Regions from separate parts of the Pseudomonas sp. BAY1663 genome, predicted to be linked through region 1. Evidence: predicted binding sites of a transcription regulator. Region 1 holds the regulator's gene; each other region holds the start of a gene.
What was found. Region 1 encodes sigma-54, which starts transcription at its own class of promoters, with help from an activator protein. Its sites were predicted from a motif close to ANTGGCATNNANNTTGCTNT; they were not measured.
Positions count from the first base shown of each region.

Region 2: BAY1663_RS21565 (ammonium transporter) is a predicted target of sigma-54. The motif match lies at 3,039-3,058, and genes of this name have one in related genera.
Region 3: BAY1663_RS08155 (TorF family putative porin) is a predicted target of sigma-54. The motif match lies at 961-980, and genes of this name have one in related genera.

Region 1 is NZ_AZSV01000012.1:1,232-7,516, forward strand. Features, by position in the region: gene rapZ (RNase adapter RapZ) at 1-98, opposite strand, end outside; gene ptsN (PTS IIA-like nitrogen regulatory protein PtsN) at 111-575, opposite strand; gene hpf (ribosome hibernation-promoting factor, HPF/YfiA family) at 584-892, opposite strand; gene BAY1663_RS05630 (RNA polymerase factor sigma-54) at 969-2,477, opposite strand; gene lptB (LPS export ABC transporter ATP-binding protein) at 2,624-3,349, opposite strand; gene lptA (lipopolysaccharide transport periplasmic protein LptA) at 3,349-3,894, opposite strand; gene lptC (LPS export ABC transporter periplasmic protein LptC) at 3,881-4,453, opposite strand; gene BAY1663_RS05650 (HAD family hydrolase) at 4,462-4,986, opposite strand; gene BAY1663_RS05655 (KpsF/GutQ family sugar-phosphate isomerase) at 4,986-5,960, opposite strand; partial or broken gene BAY1663_RS05660 (ATP-binding cassette domain-containing protein) at 6,245-6,285, shown strand, end outside.
Region 2 is NZ_AZSV01000136.1:807-7,091, forward strand. Features, by position in the region: gene BAY1663_RS25590 (transporter substrate-binding domain-containing protein) at 1-362, opposite strand, end outside; partial or broken gene BAY1663_RS26120 (methyl-accepting chemotaxis protein) at 417-764, opposite strand; gene BAY1663_RS21560 (hypothetical protein) at 686-1,105, opposite strand; gene BAY1663_RS24565 (hypothetical protein) at 1,315-1,491, opposite strand; gene BAY1663_RS21565 (ammonium transporter) at 1,547-2,959, opposite strand; partial or broken gene BAY1663_RS25600 (methyl-accepting chemotaxis protein) at 3,205-3,414, opposite strand; partial or broken gene BAY1663_RS26125 (PAS domain-containing protein) at 3,481-4,290, opposite strand; partial or broken gene BAY1663_RS21575 (DUF1989 domain-containing protein) at 4,436-6,285, opposite strand, start outside.
Region 3 is NZ_AZSV01000020.1:1,693-7,977, reverse strand. Features, by position in the region: partial or broken gene BAY1663_RS25865 (HAMP domain-containing protein) at 1-726, opposite strand, end outside; gene BAY1663_RS08155 (TorF family putative porin) at 1,060-1,782, shown strand; gene BAY1663_RS08150 (ABC transporter ATP-binding protein) at 2,074-3,852, opposite strand; partial or broken gene BAY1663_RS08145 (DsbA family protein) at 3,845-4,443, opposite strand; gene BAY1663_RS08140 (rhodanese-related sulfurtransferase) at 4,508-5,443, opposite strand; gene BAY1663_RS08135 (BolA family transcriptional regulator) at 5,575-5,871, opposite strand; gene BAY1663_RS08130 (DUF2059 domain-containing protein) at 5,883-6,285, opposite strand, start outside.

The DNA of each region.
Region 1 (6,285 bases):
GGCAGGTTGTCGATGCAGTAGAAGCCGTTGTCCTCGAGCACGTCCAGCGCGGTGCTTTTGCCCGAGCCCGAGCGCCCACTGACGATGATCAGCCGCATCTGGTCATTCCGCTAAGCGCCGTTCTGCACATCGACCACTACCTGGTAGAGGCTCTGGTTGGTGGGCGCCTGGCGCAGGCGCTGGCGTACGTCCTCGCGGTCGAGCATGCTGGCGATCTGGCGCAGCAGTTCGAGGTGCTCGTCGGTGGCCGCCTCCGGTACCAGCAGGACGAACAGCAGGTCCACGGGAACGCCGTCGATGGCGTCGAAATCCACCGGGGTTTCCAGCCGCAGTATCGCGCTCAGCGGCGCATTGCAGCCGACCATCCGGCAGTGCGGGATGGCGATGCCGTTGCCGAAGCCGGTGGAGCCCAGCTTCTCGCGGGCGATCAGGCTTTCGAAGATGGTCTGGGCATCGAGATCGGTCAGGTCCTGGGCGATCACCTTGGCGATCTGTTCCAGGACACGCTTCTTGCTACCGCCCGGGACGTTCACCAGGGAACGTCCGGGGGTCAGGATGTTTTCGAGTCGGATCATAGGAGGGGTCAGCGGGTGACGGTGCCCTGAGTATGGTCGAGCTGTTTTTCCTTGTGCTTGATCAGCTGGCGATCGAGCTTGTCGACCAGTTGGTCGACGGCGGCGTACATGTCCTCGTGCTCGGCATTGGCCACCACTTCGCGGCCCGCGACGTGCAGGGTCGCTTCGGCTTTCTGCTTGAGTTTCTCGACCTGCAGGACCACCTGGATGTTGATGATGCGGTCGAAATGCCGGGCGAGCCGGTCGAATTTCTCCTCGATGTAGTCACGCAGGGCGCCGGTTACTTCCAGATGAACACCGCTGATGTTGACTTGCATACTGCTATCTCCTTTGCCTTGTGCGAAGAGCAGGCTGGCGGACCGGCCGACCTGGAACGGTTCGATCGATGGCCGGTCACAGCAATCGTTTGCGCTCGCTGGACGGTGCGATGCCGAGGGACTCCCGGTACTTGGCGACCGTGCGGCGGGCCACTTGGATGCCCTGCGCCTCCAGTAAACCAGCGATCTTGCTGTCGCTCAACGGCTTTTTCTGGTTTTCCGCGGCGACCAGCTTCTTGATGATCGCGCGGATCGCGGTGGACGAGCATTCGCCGCCTTCGGCGGTGCTGACATGGCTGGAGAAGAAGTACTTGAGTTCGTAGATACCGCGCGGCGTGTGCATGTATTTCTGCGTGGTCACGCGGGAAATGGTCGACTCGTGCATGCCCACCGCCTCGGCGATGTCGTGCAGTACCAAGGGCTTCATCGCCTCGTCGCCGTGCTCGAGGAAGGCGCGCTGGTGCTCTACGATCTGCGTGGCGACCTTCATCAGCGTCTCGTTGCGGCTGAGCAGGCTCTTGATGAACCAGCGGGCTTCCTGCAGCTGGTTGCGCATGAAGGTGTTGTCGGCGCTGGAGTCGGCGCGTTTGACGAAGCCGGCGTACTGGGCATTGACGCGCAGGCGCGGCATGGCTTCCTGGTTGAGCTCGACCAGCCAGCGGTCGTTGTGCTTGCGCACGATGACGTCGGGCACCACGTATTCCGGCTCGCTCGCCTCGATCTGCGAGCCCGGGCGCGGATTGAGGCTCTGGATCAGCTCGATGACCTGGCGCAGCTCGTCTTCCTTGAGCTTGAGCCGGCGCATCAGCAGGCTGTAGTCGCGGCTGCCGAGGATGTCGAGGTAGTCGCCGACCAGCTGCTGGGCCTCGCTCAGCCACGGGGTCCGCTCGGGCAGCTGGCGCAGTTGCAGCAGCAGACACTCGCGCAGGTCGCGGGCGCCGATGCCGGCTGGTTCGAATTGCTGGATGCGGCGCAGCACGACTTCGACTTCGTCGAGCTCGATCTCCAGTTCGGGATCGAAGGAGTCGACGATCTCCTCGAGCGACTCCTCGAGGTAGCCCTGGTCGTTGATGCAGTCGATCAGGGTGGTGGCGATGAGACGGTCGGTATCGCTCATGGGCGCCAGGTTGAGCTGCCACAGCAGATGGCTCTGCAGGCTCACGCCGCTGGAGGTGCGGCTGGTGAAGTCCCACTCGTCGTCGTCATTGCTGGGCAGGCTGCTGGCGCTGGTCTGGTAGATGTCTTCCCAGGCCGTGTCCACCGGCAGCTCGTTGGGAATGCGCTCGCCCCATTCCGTGTCGTCGAGGTTTTCCGCGCTATGCGTGGGTTCCTGGTACTGGCTGTCCTGGCTGGCGCTGGTCTGCGAGGCGCCGTCGCCGAGCGTATCGGCGGTCTCGGCCATCGGGTCGCCGCCGTCGTAATCGTCGCCGTCTTCCTCACGCTCGAGCATGGGATTGGAGTCCAGCGCTTCCTGGATCTCCTGCTGCAGGTCGAGCGTCGAAAGCTGGAGTAAGCGTATGGCCTGTTGCAGCTGCGGCGTCATCGTCAGCTGCTGGCCCATCTTGAGGACTAGCGATGGTTTCATGGCAGAGGACTTCGAACCTTTTATGCCGGCGCAACCGCGCCTGTTCCGACATGTGACGCGCTGGGCGCCGACAGAAAGCAAATTATATGCCTGCTGGCGAAGCCTTTGCCTAGGGCCGATTGGCCGAGCCGAGCAAAAAAACCGCTCTACAGGCGGAATTCGTGGCCCAGATAGACTTCCTTGACCAGCTGGTTGTCGAGAATGGTCTGCGCATCGCCTTCGGCGATGAGCTGGCCGTCGTTGACGATATAGGCGGTCTCGCAGATGTCCAGGGTCTCGCGCACGTTGTGATCGGTGATCAGTACGCCGATGCCCTTGGCCTTGAGATGGTGGATGATCTGCTTGATGTCGCCCACCGAGATCGGGTCGACGCCGGCGAAGGGCTCGTCCAGCAGGATGAACTTGGGCGCGGTGGCCAGGGCGCGGGCGATTTCCACCCGCCGCCGCTCGCCGCCGGACAGGCTCATGCCGAGGCTGTCGCGGATATGGTTGATGTGGAATTCCTGCAGCAGGCCTTCCAGGGCCTGCTGGCGGCCGCTGCGGTCCAGGTCCTTGCGGGTCTCGAGGATCGCCATGATGTTGTCGGCCACCGACAGCTTGCGGAAGATCGAGGCTTCCTGCGGCAGGTAGCCGATGCCGGCGCGGGCGCGGCCGTGCATCGGCAGATGGGTGACGTCGTGCTGGTCGATCAGCACGCGGCCCTGGTCGGCGTTGACCAGGCCGACGATCATGTAGAAGCAGGTGGTCTTGCCGGCGCCGTTCGGGCCGAGCAGGCCGACGATCTGGCCGCTCTCGATGGACAGGCTGACGTCGCGCACGACCTGGCGGCTCTTGTAGCTCTTGGCCAGATGCTGGGCTTTGAGGACGGTCATTACTGGGGTTGCTCCGCTGCCGCTTCCTTCTTGCGCGGCTGGATGACCATGTCCACCCGCGGGCGCGGCGTGGTCACGTCGGTGTTGGTCGCGCGGCCGGCGTTGACGATCTGGCGGCGGGTGTCATAGACGATCTTCTCGCCCTCGAAGGTGTTGCCTTCCTGGACCACCTTGGCCTGGTCGATCAGGACGATGCGTTCGTTGGCGGCGAAATACTGGATGGTCAGGCCGTAGGCCTTGACGATTTCCTTGTCCACCGCCGGCTTCTGCTCGTAGTAGGCGGGCTTGCCGATGGAGGTGAAGACCTCGACATCGCCGTTGCTGTCCTGGGTGATGGTCACCGTGTCGCCGGTGATCTTCATGGTGCCCTGGGTGATCACCACGTCGCCGCGGTACACCGCGACGCCCTGCTTGTCGTCCAGTTCGGCGGAATCGGCTTGCACGCGGATCGGCTGGTCGCGGTCTTCGGGAAGCGCCCAGGCAGTGGCGCCAAGCAGGAATGCGCTCAAACCGAGCAGGAGGGGGAAGGTCTTAACGCAGCTCATGCTGGCCTCTTACGTTGGACAGCAGGTGCATCCTGCCGTCATCCAGATACGCTTTCATGCCGGTTGCCGTGGTCACGCCATTGGCGGCCTCGATTCTAACGGCTTGGCTTGTCTCGGCATAATCCTTCTCCGGCAGCACGGTCAGCCGGCTGGTGGTGAGGATCGTCGGTCGTCCCTTGGCGTCGGTGCGTTCGATGCGCACCTGGTCGATCAGCTCCACCTCGCTGCCGTCGGCAGACACTTCGCCGCGCTCGCTGCGCGCATGCCAGGGCAGTTCGGTGCCGCGATAGGCCAGCAGGTCGGGGCGGGTGAGCAGGCTGACTTCGCTGGCCCGCAGGTGCTCGACCTTGTCCGCGGTCATTTCATAGTGGCGCTTGCCATCGGGCTGATACTGCACGGTGCGCGAGTTGATCGCGTAGAAGTCGATTTCCGGCTCCTCGCCGCTGACGGTGGCTGGCTGCTGCATGAAGCTTTCCGGGCGGATGTTCCAGTAGCCGATCGCCACCAGCAGGGCGGCGATCAGGACGAGAACGGCAGCGAAGCGCAGTTTGCGAAACATCGAGGCCTCTACAGATAAGCGGTTTGAGCGGCAGCCAGGGTGCCCTGGGCGCGCATGATCAATTCGCAGAACTCGCGCGCTGCACCCTCACCGCCGCGCGCCTGGGTCACGCCATGGGCGTGCTCGCGGACGAACGCGTCGGCGCTGGCCACGGCCATGCCCAGGCCGACCCGGCGAATCACCGGCAGGTCCGGCAGGTCATCACCGAGGTAAGCCACCTCAGAGTAGTTCAAGCGCAGTTCGGCCAGCAGCTCGTCGAGCACCACCAGTTTGTCCTCGCGCCCCTGATAGAGGTGCTGGATGCCGAGGTTCTGCGCGCGGCGCTCGACCACCGGGGTCTTGCGGCCGCTGATGATCGCGGTGCGCACGCCGGAGTTGATCAGCATCTTGATGCCGTGGCCGTCGAGGGTGTTGAAGGTCTTGAACTCGCTGCCGTCGGTGAGGAAGTACAGCCGACCGTCGGTGAGCACGCCGTCGACGTCGAAGATCGCCAGGCGGATGTCGCGGGCGCGCTGCAGGAGCTGTTCGTGCATTACATGACCCCCGCGCGCAGCAGGTCGTGCATGTTCAGCGCACCGATCGGCAGTTCCTGCTCGTCGATGACCACCAGCGCGCTGATCTTGTGGTCTTCCATGATCTTCAGCGCTTCGGCGGCGAGCATCTCGGCATTGGCGGTCTTGCCGTGGACGGTCATCACCTCGTCGATGCGGGTCTGGCGCACGTCGACGCCCTTGTCCAGCGCACGGCGCAGGTCGCCGTCGGTGAAGATCCCGGCCAGGCGGCCGTCGGCCTCGACGATCACGGTCATGCCCAGGCCTTTCTGGGTCATTTCCAGCAGCGCATCGCGCAGCGAAGTGCCGCGCGGGACCTTCGGCAGGCGCTCGCCGGTGTGCATGACGTGTTCGACCTTGAGCAGCAGGCGCCGGCCCAGCGCACCGCCGGGATGGGAGAAGGCGAAATCCTCGGCGGTGAAGCCGCGCGCCTCGAGCAGGGCAATGGCCAGGGCGTCGCCGAGCACCAGGCTGGCGGTGGTCGACGAGGTCGGCGCGAGGTTCAACGGGCAGGCTTCGATGGCGACGCTGGCGTCCAGGTTGACCGCGGCGGCCTTGGCCAGCACGGACTCGGGGTTGCCGGTCATGCTGACGAGGGTGATGCCCAGGCGTTTGATCAGCGGCAGCAGGGTGACGATTTCGCTGGTGGTGCCGGAGTTGGACAGCGCCAGTACCACGTCGTCCGGGGTGATCATGCCCATGTCGCCATGGCTGGCTTCGGCGGGGTGGACGAAGAACGCGGCGGTGCCGGTGCTGGCCAGGGTGGCAGCGATCTTGCGGCCGATGTGCCCGGACTTGCCCATGCCGACCACGACGACCCGCCCCTTGCAGTTCAGGATCAGTTCGCAAGCCTGGACGAAGCGCTCGTCGATGCGCGCCTTGAGCTGCTCCACGGCTTCGATTTCCAGGTGGATGGTGCGTTGTGCGGTCTCGATCAGTTGGCTGCTCTGGCTCATCGTTGGCGAGGTCGTCCGATTAAAAGGCGGCGATTATAGCGGGAAACGGGGCGTGGCTCATCGAAAAAGTAGCAGGGCGCGGCTGTCCGTTGCGCCGGTCGATCATCGTTGCGCAAGCTGAATCGGAGCTGAACGGGGAGGCGGTCGGTCATCTGCTGAAATGGTCGTCGGTTGGGCGGCTATCGACGCGGTGCTATAGTGCGCCGCCGTAAACGGTCATGCCGGAACGTATCCTGGCGCGGCCGGGAGCCGTCTGTTTCGCAGACTGCATGCAAGGAGACCAGATGAGCGCCAGCAACGACTACGCCGTCGAGCTGAAGGGAGT
Region 2 (6,285 bases), on a different contig from region 1:
CAGCGGGCCAGCGCCTGGGCCATTTCCGCATCCAGGCCCTGCAGCGGCTGGCCGGGTGCTTCGCGGAAGGACAGTCCCTTGAACTGCGGTTCGATGGCGATACGGATCTCGCCGCGCCGGCGGATGTCGGCGAGGCGGTCGTAGCCGGCATCCAGGTGCAGCTTTTCCTCCTGTAGCAGACGGCGCAGGTGTTCGGTGCGCTGCGCCGGTTCGCCTTCGCGGTACAAGCCCTGCAGGTCGCCGATCAGGCCCTGGCTCCAGTCGCTGCGGCTGCGCAGGTGGCGGTCGGCGCCTTCGCCGAGGCGCACGCCGGCGGCGATGACCCGGTTGTTGCCCTCGATCTCGGCGAGGTGTCCGCTCATGTGCTTGAGCAGGTCGTGCAGCGTCGCCAGGGATTCGCCGACCCGCGCGCTGAGCTGGTCGAAGCGTTCCTCGGAGGCATGGAGCAGACCGTTCAGGCGCTCGGCGAGGATGCCCAGGTCGATCTGCTCGTAGGCCTGGTGGGCGTTTTCCTGGGTACGCAGGGCGAGGTTGCGGATCTCGTTGGCGACCACCGCGAAGCCGCGTCCGGCCTCGCCGGCATGGGCCGCCTCGATGGCGGCATTCAGCGACAGCAGCTGTACGGTGCGGCCGATGTTGTCGATGTCGCCGATGACCTTGTGCGAGGCGGTGGAGCGCTCCTCGATCAGGTCGACCAGGGCGCTGAACTGCTCGGAGAAGAAGCCGTGGGTGGCCTTGAGCTCCAGGCCGACTTCGTTGCGCAGCTGTTCGGCGCCGGCGCTGCTGTCGTCGAGAAAGCCCGCGTGTCGCCGACGTAGCGCAGCTGCTCGGCGCTGCGCGCGCTGATCTCGCCGAAGACGTTCTCGACCTGCTCGATGGCCTGGCGGCTATATCGTTGCAGGGCTTCCAGGCGGCCGAGCAGGGCGGCGAGGGCGGCGCAATCGTCGATGACGGGCGCTGGCGGCGGGGCCGTCAGGCGGGCGCGCAAGGTGGCGGGCATCTGCCCGGCTTCGAGGGCGAGGGCAGTGTCGATGTCGCCCTCGAGCAGGGCCTGTTGCCAGAGTGGGCGGGTCGCCCTGGTTTCGCGGCCTGTGCTCCACCACATGGCGGTCTCCTGTGTCAGGCGGTTGCGATCGTTTCGGTGCGGCGTGACTGCGGTAGTCCCGGGCGCGCTGCCCAGTAGTGGGCGGGATGGAAGAAGGGGCGCTGAGCAACCGTATCCTGCGCGTTCGACCAGGGAAGGAAGCGCTGGACGGGTTCCCGCAGCGGTGTGCGAGACGGGCCCGTACCCGGTCGCGGGTACGGGCCGGCGCTTCAGTGTTTCAGTTTCTTCGGCTCCGGGTCGGCGTAGCTGTGCTTCTCGTGGATCATGGTCGCCACCAGGGCGAACAGGCTCACGGCGGCGACGAAGAAGGTGATCACCATCAGGATGGCGGGCTTGTCGGCGAAGGTGAAAACCGCGGCGGCGCCTTCGAACGTGCTGATGCTCATGGTCAAGCTCCTGTGCTGGGGGCGTGGTGGTCAGCGCCACGCCCGGGAATTGCCGTCAGGCGGGTTTGCTTTCGACGACGAGGGTAGTGGTGGTGAATTCACGGCCGTCATCGGTGGCGGCGTGGCCGTACATGGCCGCCCATTCCGGGTAGGCTTGGGCCGGTACTTCGGTGAGGTCGAGCCCGCGTTCCTCGGCGTGGGCCGGTACGCGCAGCATGCCGACCTTCTTCAGGCCGTAGGAGATGGCGTAGCCGGGGATGAAGCCCAGCGCGGCCATGGTCAGGGCGCCGACCAGCTGGCCAGTGAAGCTGATCTCGGCCATGCCGTTGACGTTCGGATAACCCGAGAGGAACACGCCGCTGATGAGCAGGCCGGCGAAGCCGCTGAAGCCGTGGACGGCGAAGGCGCCGACGGCGTCGTCGAGGCGGAATTTGAGCAGCAGGTTGTTGATCAGCGGCGCGGCCGCGGCGACGCCCATGCCGATCAGGTAGGCCAGGCCGGGGTGATAGAGATCCAGGCCCGGGGCCACGGAGATGATCCCGACCAGGCCGCCGGACATCATCCAGAACGGCTCGCGGGTGGTCAGGTAGGCGCCGATCAGACCGCCGGCGAAGCCCATCAGGGTGTTGAAGGCGAAGGCGGAGAGGTTGGTCGGCTGGCCGTAGATGTTGATCCACTGGGCACCGCTGTTGTAGATGATGCAGCCGCCGAGGAAGCCGAAGAAGCCGACGATGATCAGCATCAGGCCGACCACGCTCATCGGCATGCTGTGGCCGACGATCGGGTTGACCGAGCCATCGGCATTGAAGCGGCCGATACGCGCGCCGAGGTTGATCACCACGGCCAGGGCGAAGAAGCCGGCGATCATGTGCACCACGCCGGCGGCGCCGACGTCATGGTAGCCGAACTTGACCGTGAGCCAGCCTTCCGGGTGCCAGCCCCAGGCCGCGGCCAACAGCCACAGCACGCCGCCGAGGATGATGGTCATGATGATGAAGGCGCTCATCCGCGTACGCTCGATGATCGCCCCGGAGAGGATCGAGCCGGTGGTGGCGGCGAACAGGGCGAAGGCGCCCCAGAAGATGCCGGTGGCGTTGTCCTGCAGGTTCGGGCCCATGGATTCGCTCCAGGGCATCGCCGCCAGGAGCGCGTCCATGCGCGGCACCAGGCCGTCGGGAAAGGCGTTGTACACGGCCCAGCCGAGCAGGAACACGCTGGGGATGACGAAGCCGAAGGCCAGGATGTTCTTGACGCCGGCGGCCAGGGCGTTCTTCAGGCGGGAGGCGCCGATCTCGTAGGATAGGAAGCCCGCGTGGATCAGGATCATCAATGCCGTACACCACCAGTAGAATATTTCCATATTCAAGGTGTTGGTCATTTCTATCAGGGCCTGCAGCTCTTGCAGAGTGGGTGTCGTCTGCTCTTCCATCGCCGAATCCTCGATGCAGTAGTTGGAGTTGGTTGTCACCGGCAGATCAGTGGCGGTCGCGCCTGAACAAGGTGTCACTGTATTTTTATCTATAGTTATAAAAAGTTCCCTTCAAGAAAAAGCAAGCCTTGTGCCAGAAGCGCCTTGGCGCGCCGCAGAGGGCTTTCGGCGCCTCGTTGCCATGAGGCTCTGCCCCTTTTCTGTACAAAGGCCCATCCCCGCGCCTGAAATTGGTTCGCACTGCCCGCAATGGCGGGCGCTCAGCCCGCCTCGCTCCTGTGTTGCAACATGGCCTGGATCTGCTGTACCGACTCCTGGGTGCGCCGGGCGAGATTGCGCACCTCGTCGGCCACCACGGCGAAACCGCGGCCCTGTTCGCCGGCGCGGGCCGCCTCGATGGCGGCGTTGAGCGCCAGCAGGTTGGTCTGTTCGGCGATGCCCTTGATCACCCCGGCGACCTGGGCGATCTGCCCGTAGGTGGCCTGGATGCTGGCCTGCTCGCGCTCGTGCATCTCGGCGGCGGCCTTCTCGTCGCTGATCTCGCGCACCGCGCCGGTGACGTGCAGCAGCACGCCCCGGTCGTCGCGCAGGCAGCGGCCGCGCTCGCGGAACCACACTTCGCCGCGGGTCTTGTGGCGCATGCGGTATTCCACGGCATAGGAGCCGTCGCCATCGGCATCGGCCATCGCCGCCCCGAAAACCTGCATGACGTTCTTCACGTCGTCCGGATTGGCCACCGCGAAGTAGCTGTCCCAGCCGTCGGGGAATTCCTCGCGGCGGTAGCCGATCAGCGCGCGGAACTGATCGGACCAGCGGATCAGGTTCTGCGGGTGGTCGGGGTCGCCGTCGACCACGTTCATGTCCCAGCAGCCTTCGGTCAGGGTGCGCTTGGTCAGCTCCCAGACCTGTCGCTCCGCCTGCCAGGCGACGTGCTCGGCTTGCAGTTCGGCCAACTGATGCCGGGTGTCGAGCAGTTCCCGCTGCAGCTCGCCATTGCGTGCCTCGGACGCCTCCAGGCGGCGTTGCAGCTCGGCATATTCCGCCGATGTGCAGGGTGGCGGCGGGGCGCTTTCGCTGGCGTGGCGGATACGGCGCAATTCGTCGCAGTGCCGATGCAGGCGTTCCAGGCCGGCAAGCAGGTGCGGCTGGCGCTGCAGGTTGGGCTGCGCATGCAGCTGCAGCGGCTGTTCGGCGAGTAGCCGATCGAACAGTTGGCCGAGTTCATCGGCCAGGTTCCGGGAAGCGTTGCTGAACCACATCGGCCGGTTCTCCTCGAGTAGGTGATACGAGGCGGCCGCTTTCGTATCGACCGCCACTGCCTGATTGCCAAGCAATTCCCTTTCCAAGATCGAATGCAGGCGGGCGCTCATGGGTAGGTTGGCGCTGAGCGCAGCGAAGCCCAACGGGACCGGTACGAACGTGTTGGGCTTCGTCGCTGCGCTCCTCAGGCTGCGCGCCCCGACCCAACCTACGCGTTCCAGGCTTTTCTTGCCGCTTGTGGTTTGCCGCTTGCCGCTACGCCCTGACCCGGCTCTTGTCCGGGTCGTAGGCGACGGTGCCGGCGACGACGGTGGCGCCGATGCGTTTCTGCTGGCCGTCGAGCTTGCCGATCTCCAGGCGCGTGCCGGGCTCGCAGTACGCCACGTCGAGCCGGCACAGGGCGATGTTCCTGCCGAGCAGCGGCGAGCGGGTGGCGCTGGTGATCACGCCGACCTGGGCGCGGCCGGCGTGCACGCAGTCGCCGTGGTGGGCGATCTCGTTGCCGTCCAGCTCAAGGCCGACCAGCCGCTGCAGCGGATGCTCCTTGCGGCGCAGCAGGGCCTCGCGGCCGATGAAGTCGTCTTGCTTGCTCTTGAGCGGCACGCAGAAGCCGATGCCGGCCTCGAATGGGTCGGTCTGGTCGCTGAATTCGTAGCCGGCGAAGATCAGCCCGGCCTCGATGCGCAGCGTGTCCAGCGCGTGCAGGCCCAGCGGCACCAGGCCGAGCGGTTCGCCCAGTTGCCAGAGGCGCCGCCAGACCCGCATCGCGTCGTCCGGGTGGCACCAGATCTCGTAGCCCAGCTCGCCGGTGTAGCCGGTGCGCGAGACCATCAGCGGACAGCCGTTGTAGTCGTCCAGGCGGCCGACCAGGAAGCGGAACCAGCCCAGCTCGTCGAGCGGCGGCTGGGTGCCGGGCGTCCAGATCATCCGTGCCAGCAGTTCACGACTCAGCGGTCCTTGCACGGCGATGTTATGGATCTGCTCGGAGGCGGACTTGATCCATACCTTCATGCCCAGCTTCTCGGCCTGCTCGCGCAGCCAGACGCCGGCGTAGTCCTCGCCGCAGATCCAGCGGAAGGTGTCCGGCCCCAGGCGCAGCAGCGTGCCGTCGTCGAGCATGCCGCCGTGCTCGTAGCACATCGCGCTGTAGACCACCTGGCCGACCGCCAGCTTGCGCACGTCGCGGGTCAGGCAGTAGTTGAGCAGCGCCTCGGCGTCGGGGCCGATGACCTCGAACTTGCGCAGGGCGGAGAGGTCCATCACCGCCACCCGTTCGCGGCAGCCGTGGTATTCCTCGATGGCGCCGTAGCCGTCGAAGTGGGTGGGCGTCCACCAGCCGCGGTAGTCGACGAAGTGGCGGGTAAGGGCGGAGGTGCCGGGGTGGAAGCCGCTTTCGCGGGTCAGCACCGGGTCGGCGTCGGGCGTCTTGCGGTTGGCCATGGCGATACTGAAGCGCTCCTTGTCGGAATACACGCGGATATGGATGTCGGTGGGCTGCCAGCCGTTGGCCGGGTCGATGTCGTCCGGGCAGGAACTGCTGGCGCAGACCAGCTCGGTCATGGCGCGCAGCAGCACGTAGTCGCCAGGGCGCGACCAGGGCTCGTCGAGGGTCAGTTGCTGGTGCGCGTCGATACCGGTGTTGAAGAAGAAATTGATCGCCGGCCAGCCGGGCCGGCCGCGCACGCCGTACGGGTGCAGCGCGCGGCTGATGTTGTCGCTGCAGTTGGCGTGGCCGAAATAGCCCTGGCTTTCGTAGTAGCGCGCGGTGCAGGCCAGGGCGAAGGTGTCGTGGCGGCCGACGGTATCGCGCACCACTTCCAGCATCGGCTGCATGTCGCGGTCGAAGAATTTGCTGAACAGGCCGGGGCCGGGGTAGGCGTTGCCGTTCAGGGTGCGGGTGACGGTGGGGTCGAGGTCGATCTCGCGGCCGGCGTCCAGGCCGCGACGGTTGAAGGCGACGAAGTCCGAGCACTGCCGTCCGGCGACGTCGATGACCTGGATGTACTGCCCGGCGCCGACCTCGTAGTCGCGCGCCGTGCCGGGGCGGATGGTGAACTCGTCGACCAGTTCGCCGAGCGGTGTCGGCAGCGCCGGGACCAGCAGGC
Region 3 (6,285 bases), on a different contig from region 1:
GGCCAGCGCCTTGTCCATCGAAGCCTGCTGGTCATCGCCCAGCCAGACCTTCAGATTGCTACCGACAGCCGCCACGTTGTCGTGCAGCTCCTGCCAGCTCTTGACCGCAGCATCGGAGCTGTTGCCGACATAGACATTCTCCAGGGTGCGCATGTCGAGAATCTGCTTGGTCAGCCCCGAGGTGGCCTCGGCGATGGTCAGCGGATCGCTGCCCTTCAGGCGATCCCCCTCCAGCCGCAGGACGCGCACCGCATCGTACATATCGAGTTCGATGAATTCGAACTCCTCGCGGCTGACCTGAGCGGCGTTCTGCATCTGCGTGCGCAACGCGACACCCCGCTGGATCAACTCGCCGTATTCATCGAATTGCCGCCCGTACTCGTCCGCGGCCTGGCGAATCCGCGCCAGGTAGGCGTGCTCCACGTTGCCGGAACTGGCGGCCAGCGCGACCAGCTCGTCGTCGAGCTGTTGCAGTGACTTGCGCAGCCCATCGGCCGAGGCCTGCTGACGCGTCAGCGCATAGTCACGCTCGTTTCCCCGCGCCGCGAGAATGGAGGCGTTGAGCGTGGAAAACTGATTGATCTGGCTCGCCCGCCCGAGGATTTCGTCGACGGCGATAAAGCCGGTACCGGCCACGCCCAGGGTCAGCAGCAGTACCACGCCAAAGCCGTAGATCAGCTTCTTGCCGACCGGGATGTTGGTGAAGAAATTCAGCACTGATTCCATCGAAAACATTCCACAAATGAAGGGCACCCCAGGTGAGTCGGCAAAGATTACTAATAGTTGAGTAATTAAACAGGATTTTTTGGCGCCTTAAGACTGACGGCCTGGACATACCCGATGCATCGAAGCGGTGCAGTCTCTTTCGGATGCTGGCAAAGCGCCCCAGCGCAGCGCAGCGATGCTTCTGCAGCACACCAAAAACAACAGTATCCATATGATTTATGGATAATTTTATGAATTGGCAAGCATCCTGCTTTGAGAGCCTCACCCTGATTACTGCAATCAGGTTTCCAGGACGAGGGCCCACCCTCGCGTACCGACACAGGGAGTCAAAGCATGTTCAAAAAACTCACAGTGGCAGTTGCCGCAGCGTCCGCAATGGGCTTCAGCGCCTTGGCCGTCAGCGAGACGGTGCCCTCTCCACTCGGCGATTTCGACGTCAGCATGACCGCCACTCTGGCCAGCGATTACATCTGGCGCGGCCAATCGCAGACCGCTGGCGAAACCGCTATCCAAGGCAGCCTGGACGTCGCACACGAAAGCGGTCTGTATGCCGGGATCTGGGCCTCGAACGTCGACGATGCGGCGTTCCCGGGCAACACCAGCGGCGCCGACATCGAAGTCGACTACTACGTCGGCTACGGCTATGGCTTCACCGATGACATCTCCGCCGACCTGCAGCTGGCCAAGTACGCCTATCCGCAGGCCAGCGAGTGGAACAGCTACGAAATCATCCCGAGCATCACCGCCTACGGCTTCACCCTGGGCTACAAGTACGGCGTCGAGACCGGCGTGCACCCGTCCTACACCTGGGCCGGCTACGAATACGAGCTGCCCTACGAAACGACCCTGTTCGCCAGCTACGGCTACACCGATGCAAAGGCCGGTGGCGAGGACTACAACGACTGGGCCGTCGGCGTGGGCAAGACCCTCTTCGGCCTGGACGTGACGCTGACCTATACCGACACCGACATCGCCTCGGCGGATTGCGAAGCCACCTATGGCAAGGACGACTACTGCGACTCCAACCTGACCGTCGCGGTCTCCAAGTCCTTCTGACCGGGTGCCGGCCGTCGCGAGACGGCCGGGCCAAGCAAACCTTTGGTTTTGAACCGCTCCAACGGGGCGGTTTTTTTAGGCCATGTCTCGCTTGCCACTGCATAGGTTGCAGGTTGGCTCGGGGCGCATAGCCTGAGGCGCGTAGGTTGGGTTGAGGAGCAAAGCGACGAAGCCCAACACGTTCGTGTCGATTCCAGTTGGGCTTCGCTGCGCTCAGCGCCAGCCTATCGGCGCATACCCCATCGGGCTAGTCCAGTAACCCGGCATCGCCTTTTTATGACTCCGTTCCGCTCAGTGCTGCAGGTGCCCATACAGCCGGGCGTACAGGCCGCCCTCGGCGATCAGTTGCTGGTGATCACCTTCCTCCGCGATCCGTCCACCATCGAATACCAGAACCCGGTCGGCCTGCTTCACCGCCGACAGACGGTGGGCGATGATCAGTGTCGTGCGGCCTCTAAGGAAACGGTTCAATTCCTGGTGCAGGGCGTATTCGGTAGCCGCATCCAACGCCGAGGTGGCTTCGTCCAGGATCACCACCTTCGGCTCGGAAAGCACCATGCGCGCGACCGCCAGCCGCTGGCGCTGGCCACCGGACAAGCGCACGCCAGAACGCCCAACCACACTGTCCAGTCCGTTCGGCAACTGGCGAATGGTCTCCGCCAGCTGGGCGATTTCCAGGGCGTGCCAGCAGAGCGCGTCGTCCCGCTCACGCCCCATGGTCAGGTTGGCGCGCACGGTGTCGTTGAACAGCGCCGGATGCTGCAGCACGACGGCGACATTGTCGCGCACCGTGTTCAAGCCGATCTCCTCCAGCGGCACGCCGCCGAAGCGAATCTGCCCGGCCTGTGGCTGGTAGAGCCCCAGCAACAACTGCACCAGCGTACTCTTGCCACCGCCGCTGGCGCCGACGACGGCAACCTTCTCCCCGGGCGCGATGCTGAGGTCCAGGCCTTCGAGAACCGGCTCGTCCTGGTAGGCGAACTGCAAGCCATGCACGTCGATGGCGACAGTCGACTGGCCGGCAAACGGATCGCGGCCACCGGCATACTGCGGTTCGTCGGCCCGGGCCAGCAACTGGTTGATCCGCCCCAGCGCACCGCCGGCCGCGTAGAAGGCATATTGCAGGCTGAGCAGTTGCTCCACCGGGCCGATCATGAACCAGAGGTAACTGAATACCGCGAGCATCTGGCCGATGGAGAGATCGGAAAACAGCACGGTCAGCATTGCCGCCGCGCGGAACACATCGATGCCGAACTGGAACAGCAAACCACTGGCGCGATTGGAAGCGTCGGTCTTCCACTGCGAGGCCACCGCGTAATCGCGCACTTCGCGGGCGCGCAGCCCGAGACGGCCAAGGAAGAAGCCCTGGCGATTGCCGGCGCGGACCTCCTGGATCGCGTCAAGGGTCTCGGTGAGTGCCTGGGTGAAGCGCGAGGTGCTGTCGTTCTCCAGCTTCTTCAGGTACTTGACGCGCTTGCCCAGTTGCACCGTGGCGTAGATAACCAGCGGATTGAACAGCAGGATCAGCAGCGCCAATTGCCAGTGCATCCAGACCAGGATGGCGGCCGTGCCGATGATCGACAGCAGCGCCACCAGGAAGCGGCTGAGGGTTTCCCCGATGAACTTGTCGATGGTTTCCAGATCGGTGACCAGATGCGTTGCCACCGTGCCGCCACCCAGGCTCTCGTACTCCGCCAGTGCGATGCGCTTGAGCCGCTCGATCAGACGGATCCGAATGCGATAGACGATGTCCTTGGACAGCCGGGCGAACAGGCGCGCCTGCAGTACGTTGAACACCAGCGCCGAGAGACGCAGCAGCAGCGTGATGCAGAGCATCAGGCCGATATAGCCAGCCGCGGTCTCCCAGCCGCTGGGCAGGAAGCGATCCATGACCTGCAGCGCGGCATCTCCTTCGCCCAGCAGCACCTCGTCCACCAGCAACGGCAGCAACAGGGGAATCGGCACACTGCACAGGGTCGCCAGCACCGCGATCAGGTTAGCCAGGAGCAGCGCCTTGCGATGATGCAGTGCGAGCCGGCGGATCTCCGCCCAACTGAGCCGGTCAGGCATGGGTATTGTGCTCCAGCCAGCGCCCCAGCAACGGGGCCAGAACCGATAATGGCTGGTAACCGTTGGTCAGCAATGCCAGCCGTCCCCCGCCCTCGGCCAGCAGGTCGGGAAGCCGGCGATCCCGAGATTTTCCACCCAGGCGAAATCGGCCGCCGTGGCCGCCCTCGCCTCCTGGGAGTCGTAATGCTCGGCGAACCTGCCGCGCGGTATACCGGCCGCTTCGGCCAGCTCCACCAGCAGCGAGGGCTGCGTCACGTCGCGGCCTTGCCCATAGAACGCCTGCTGGATCAGCGTTGCCAGCGGCCAGACGCGGGCCTGGTCGATACCGCGTGCCGCCACCAGTGCCCGGCAGGCGGGTTCGGTGTCATAGACCAGGCCCTCCGGCAGCCCCGCGACAAGATTGAACGGCTGGCCGGTAGCGGCACGCACCGCCTGCCAGTAGGAGAGCGTCCGCGCGCGCCCGCTCTGGTCCATAGCCGCCCGCTCGCGGCGCAGCCCACCGACCACCCATTCCAATTGCACGCCCTGCGCCCCGGCCTGCTCGGCCAGCTCCTGCAGCACCGGTGCGAACCCCCAGCACCAGGAGCACATGGGGTCCATCACGTAAATCAGTCGAGCCACTTCGATACTCCACTACTCGGCGCATGCGGCCTGCTCAGCGCTCCAGCTCCCGGGGGTCGCGTCCGATGGGATGCGGCTGGTTGCGCTGGCGGGCCAGCTCGATCTGCTTCTGTCGCTCGCGAGCACTGGCCCGGGTCTTCTCGCTCAGGGTATTCCAGCAGTGCGGACAGCTGATACCCGGAGCGTAGTGCTCGGATTGCCGATCCGCCACGGAAACCGGGGAGCGACAGGCGTGGCACAGATCGAAATCGCCGGTGCTCAGGTCGTGCCGTACGGTGACCCGATTGTCGAACACGAAGCAGTCGCCCCGCCAGCGACTCTGCGCCTCGGGCACCTCCTCCAGATACTTGAGGATGCCGCCCTTGAGGTGATAGACCTCTTCGAACCCTTCACCGAGCATATAGCTCGATGCCTTCTCGCAACGGATACCGCCGGTGCAGAACATCGCCACCTTCTTGTGCCTGGTCGGATCGTAGTGCGCCTTGATGTAGGCGGGAAACTCGCGGAACGAGCGGGTCTTCGGATCGACCGCACCGTCGAAGGTGCCGATGGCCACCTCGTAGTCGTTGCGCGTATCGATCAGCAGCACCTCCGGATCGGCGATCAGGGCGTTCCAGTCCTGCGGTTCGACATAGGTACCGACGCGCTGGTTGGGATCGACCCCGACCACGCCCAAGGTGACGATCTCCTTCTTCAACTTGACCTTGGTGCGGTAGAACGGCTGTTCGTCGCAGTAGGATTCCTTGTGATCGATATCGGCCAGTCGCGCATCACGCCGAAACCAGGCGAGCAGCGCATCGATCGCCTGGCGAGTGCCGGACACGGTGCCGTTGATCCCCTCTTCGGCCAGTAGCAGCGTGCCTTTGATGTCGTTGTCGCTGAGTATTTCGAGCAGGGGCTCACGCAACGCGACGTAGTCCGGTAGGGACACGAACTTGTACAACGCTGCGACGACGATCTTCTGTGTCATGGGTATGTCCACCAGTGGTCGCCCGCGTAAAGGGCGGACCGGATACAAACGAAAGCGCCGGCAACGGCCGGCGCGAGGAAAAGTCTAACAAACAAGGCACAACGGGCGCGCGGGCGGTAAGCTGGTCCCGTCTATTTATGCCCGCCGGCGCAGACGGGCGAGGATGGCACCGCAGTTTGCTGGCGCCACTCCTCCGGTGTGTAGGTATGCAGCGCTAGTGCGTGGATCTGCTGCATCAGCGCCCCCATCGCGGCATAGGCCTTCTGGTGGCGCTTGACCGAATTCAAGCCGGCGAATTGCGGGCTGACGATCACGGCCTTGTAGTGGGTTTCCTGCCCCCGGCTGTGCATGTGGCTTTCATCGAACACTTCGAGGTGCTCGGGCTGGAGTGCTTGCAGGGCGTCTTGGATCGAATCGAGTTTGGGCATGCCTGGCTCTCTCAAGGCTTCTGGGTATCGAGTTCGGCCGTCATGTCGGCCAGCAGCTGGTTCACTTCCGGCACAGCGGCTTCCAGTTTCGCCTGGGTCAGCTGCGCCGAACGGGCATTGAGCTCCGGCAGCTTGGCGAGCATCTTCTTGCCCAACGGCGATTGATAGAAGTCGATCAGCTGGTTCAATTCAGGCTCGGAAAACTGGCTGGTATAGAGCGCGACCAGATCAGGTTTCAGCTTGTCCCAGCCGATGGCTTTGTCCAACGCCGCATCGGCCTTGGCCTGGTAGCGCTCGAGCAGCGCCCTCTTGCTCCCCGGCGCCTGGGCTTCGGCAAAGCGCTGCGCGAACATTTGCTGGACCTGGGCATAAACCGGCACCGCGAGGCGCTCGGCATTCGCCAATTGGAGGAAG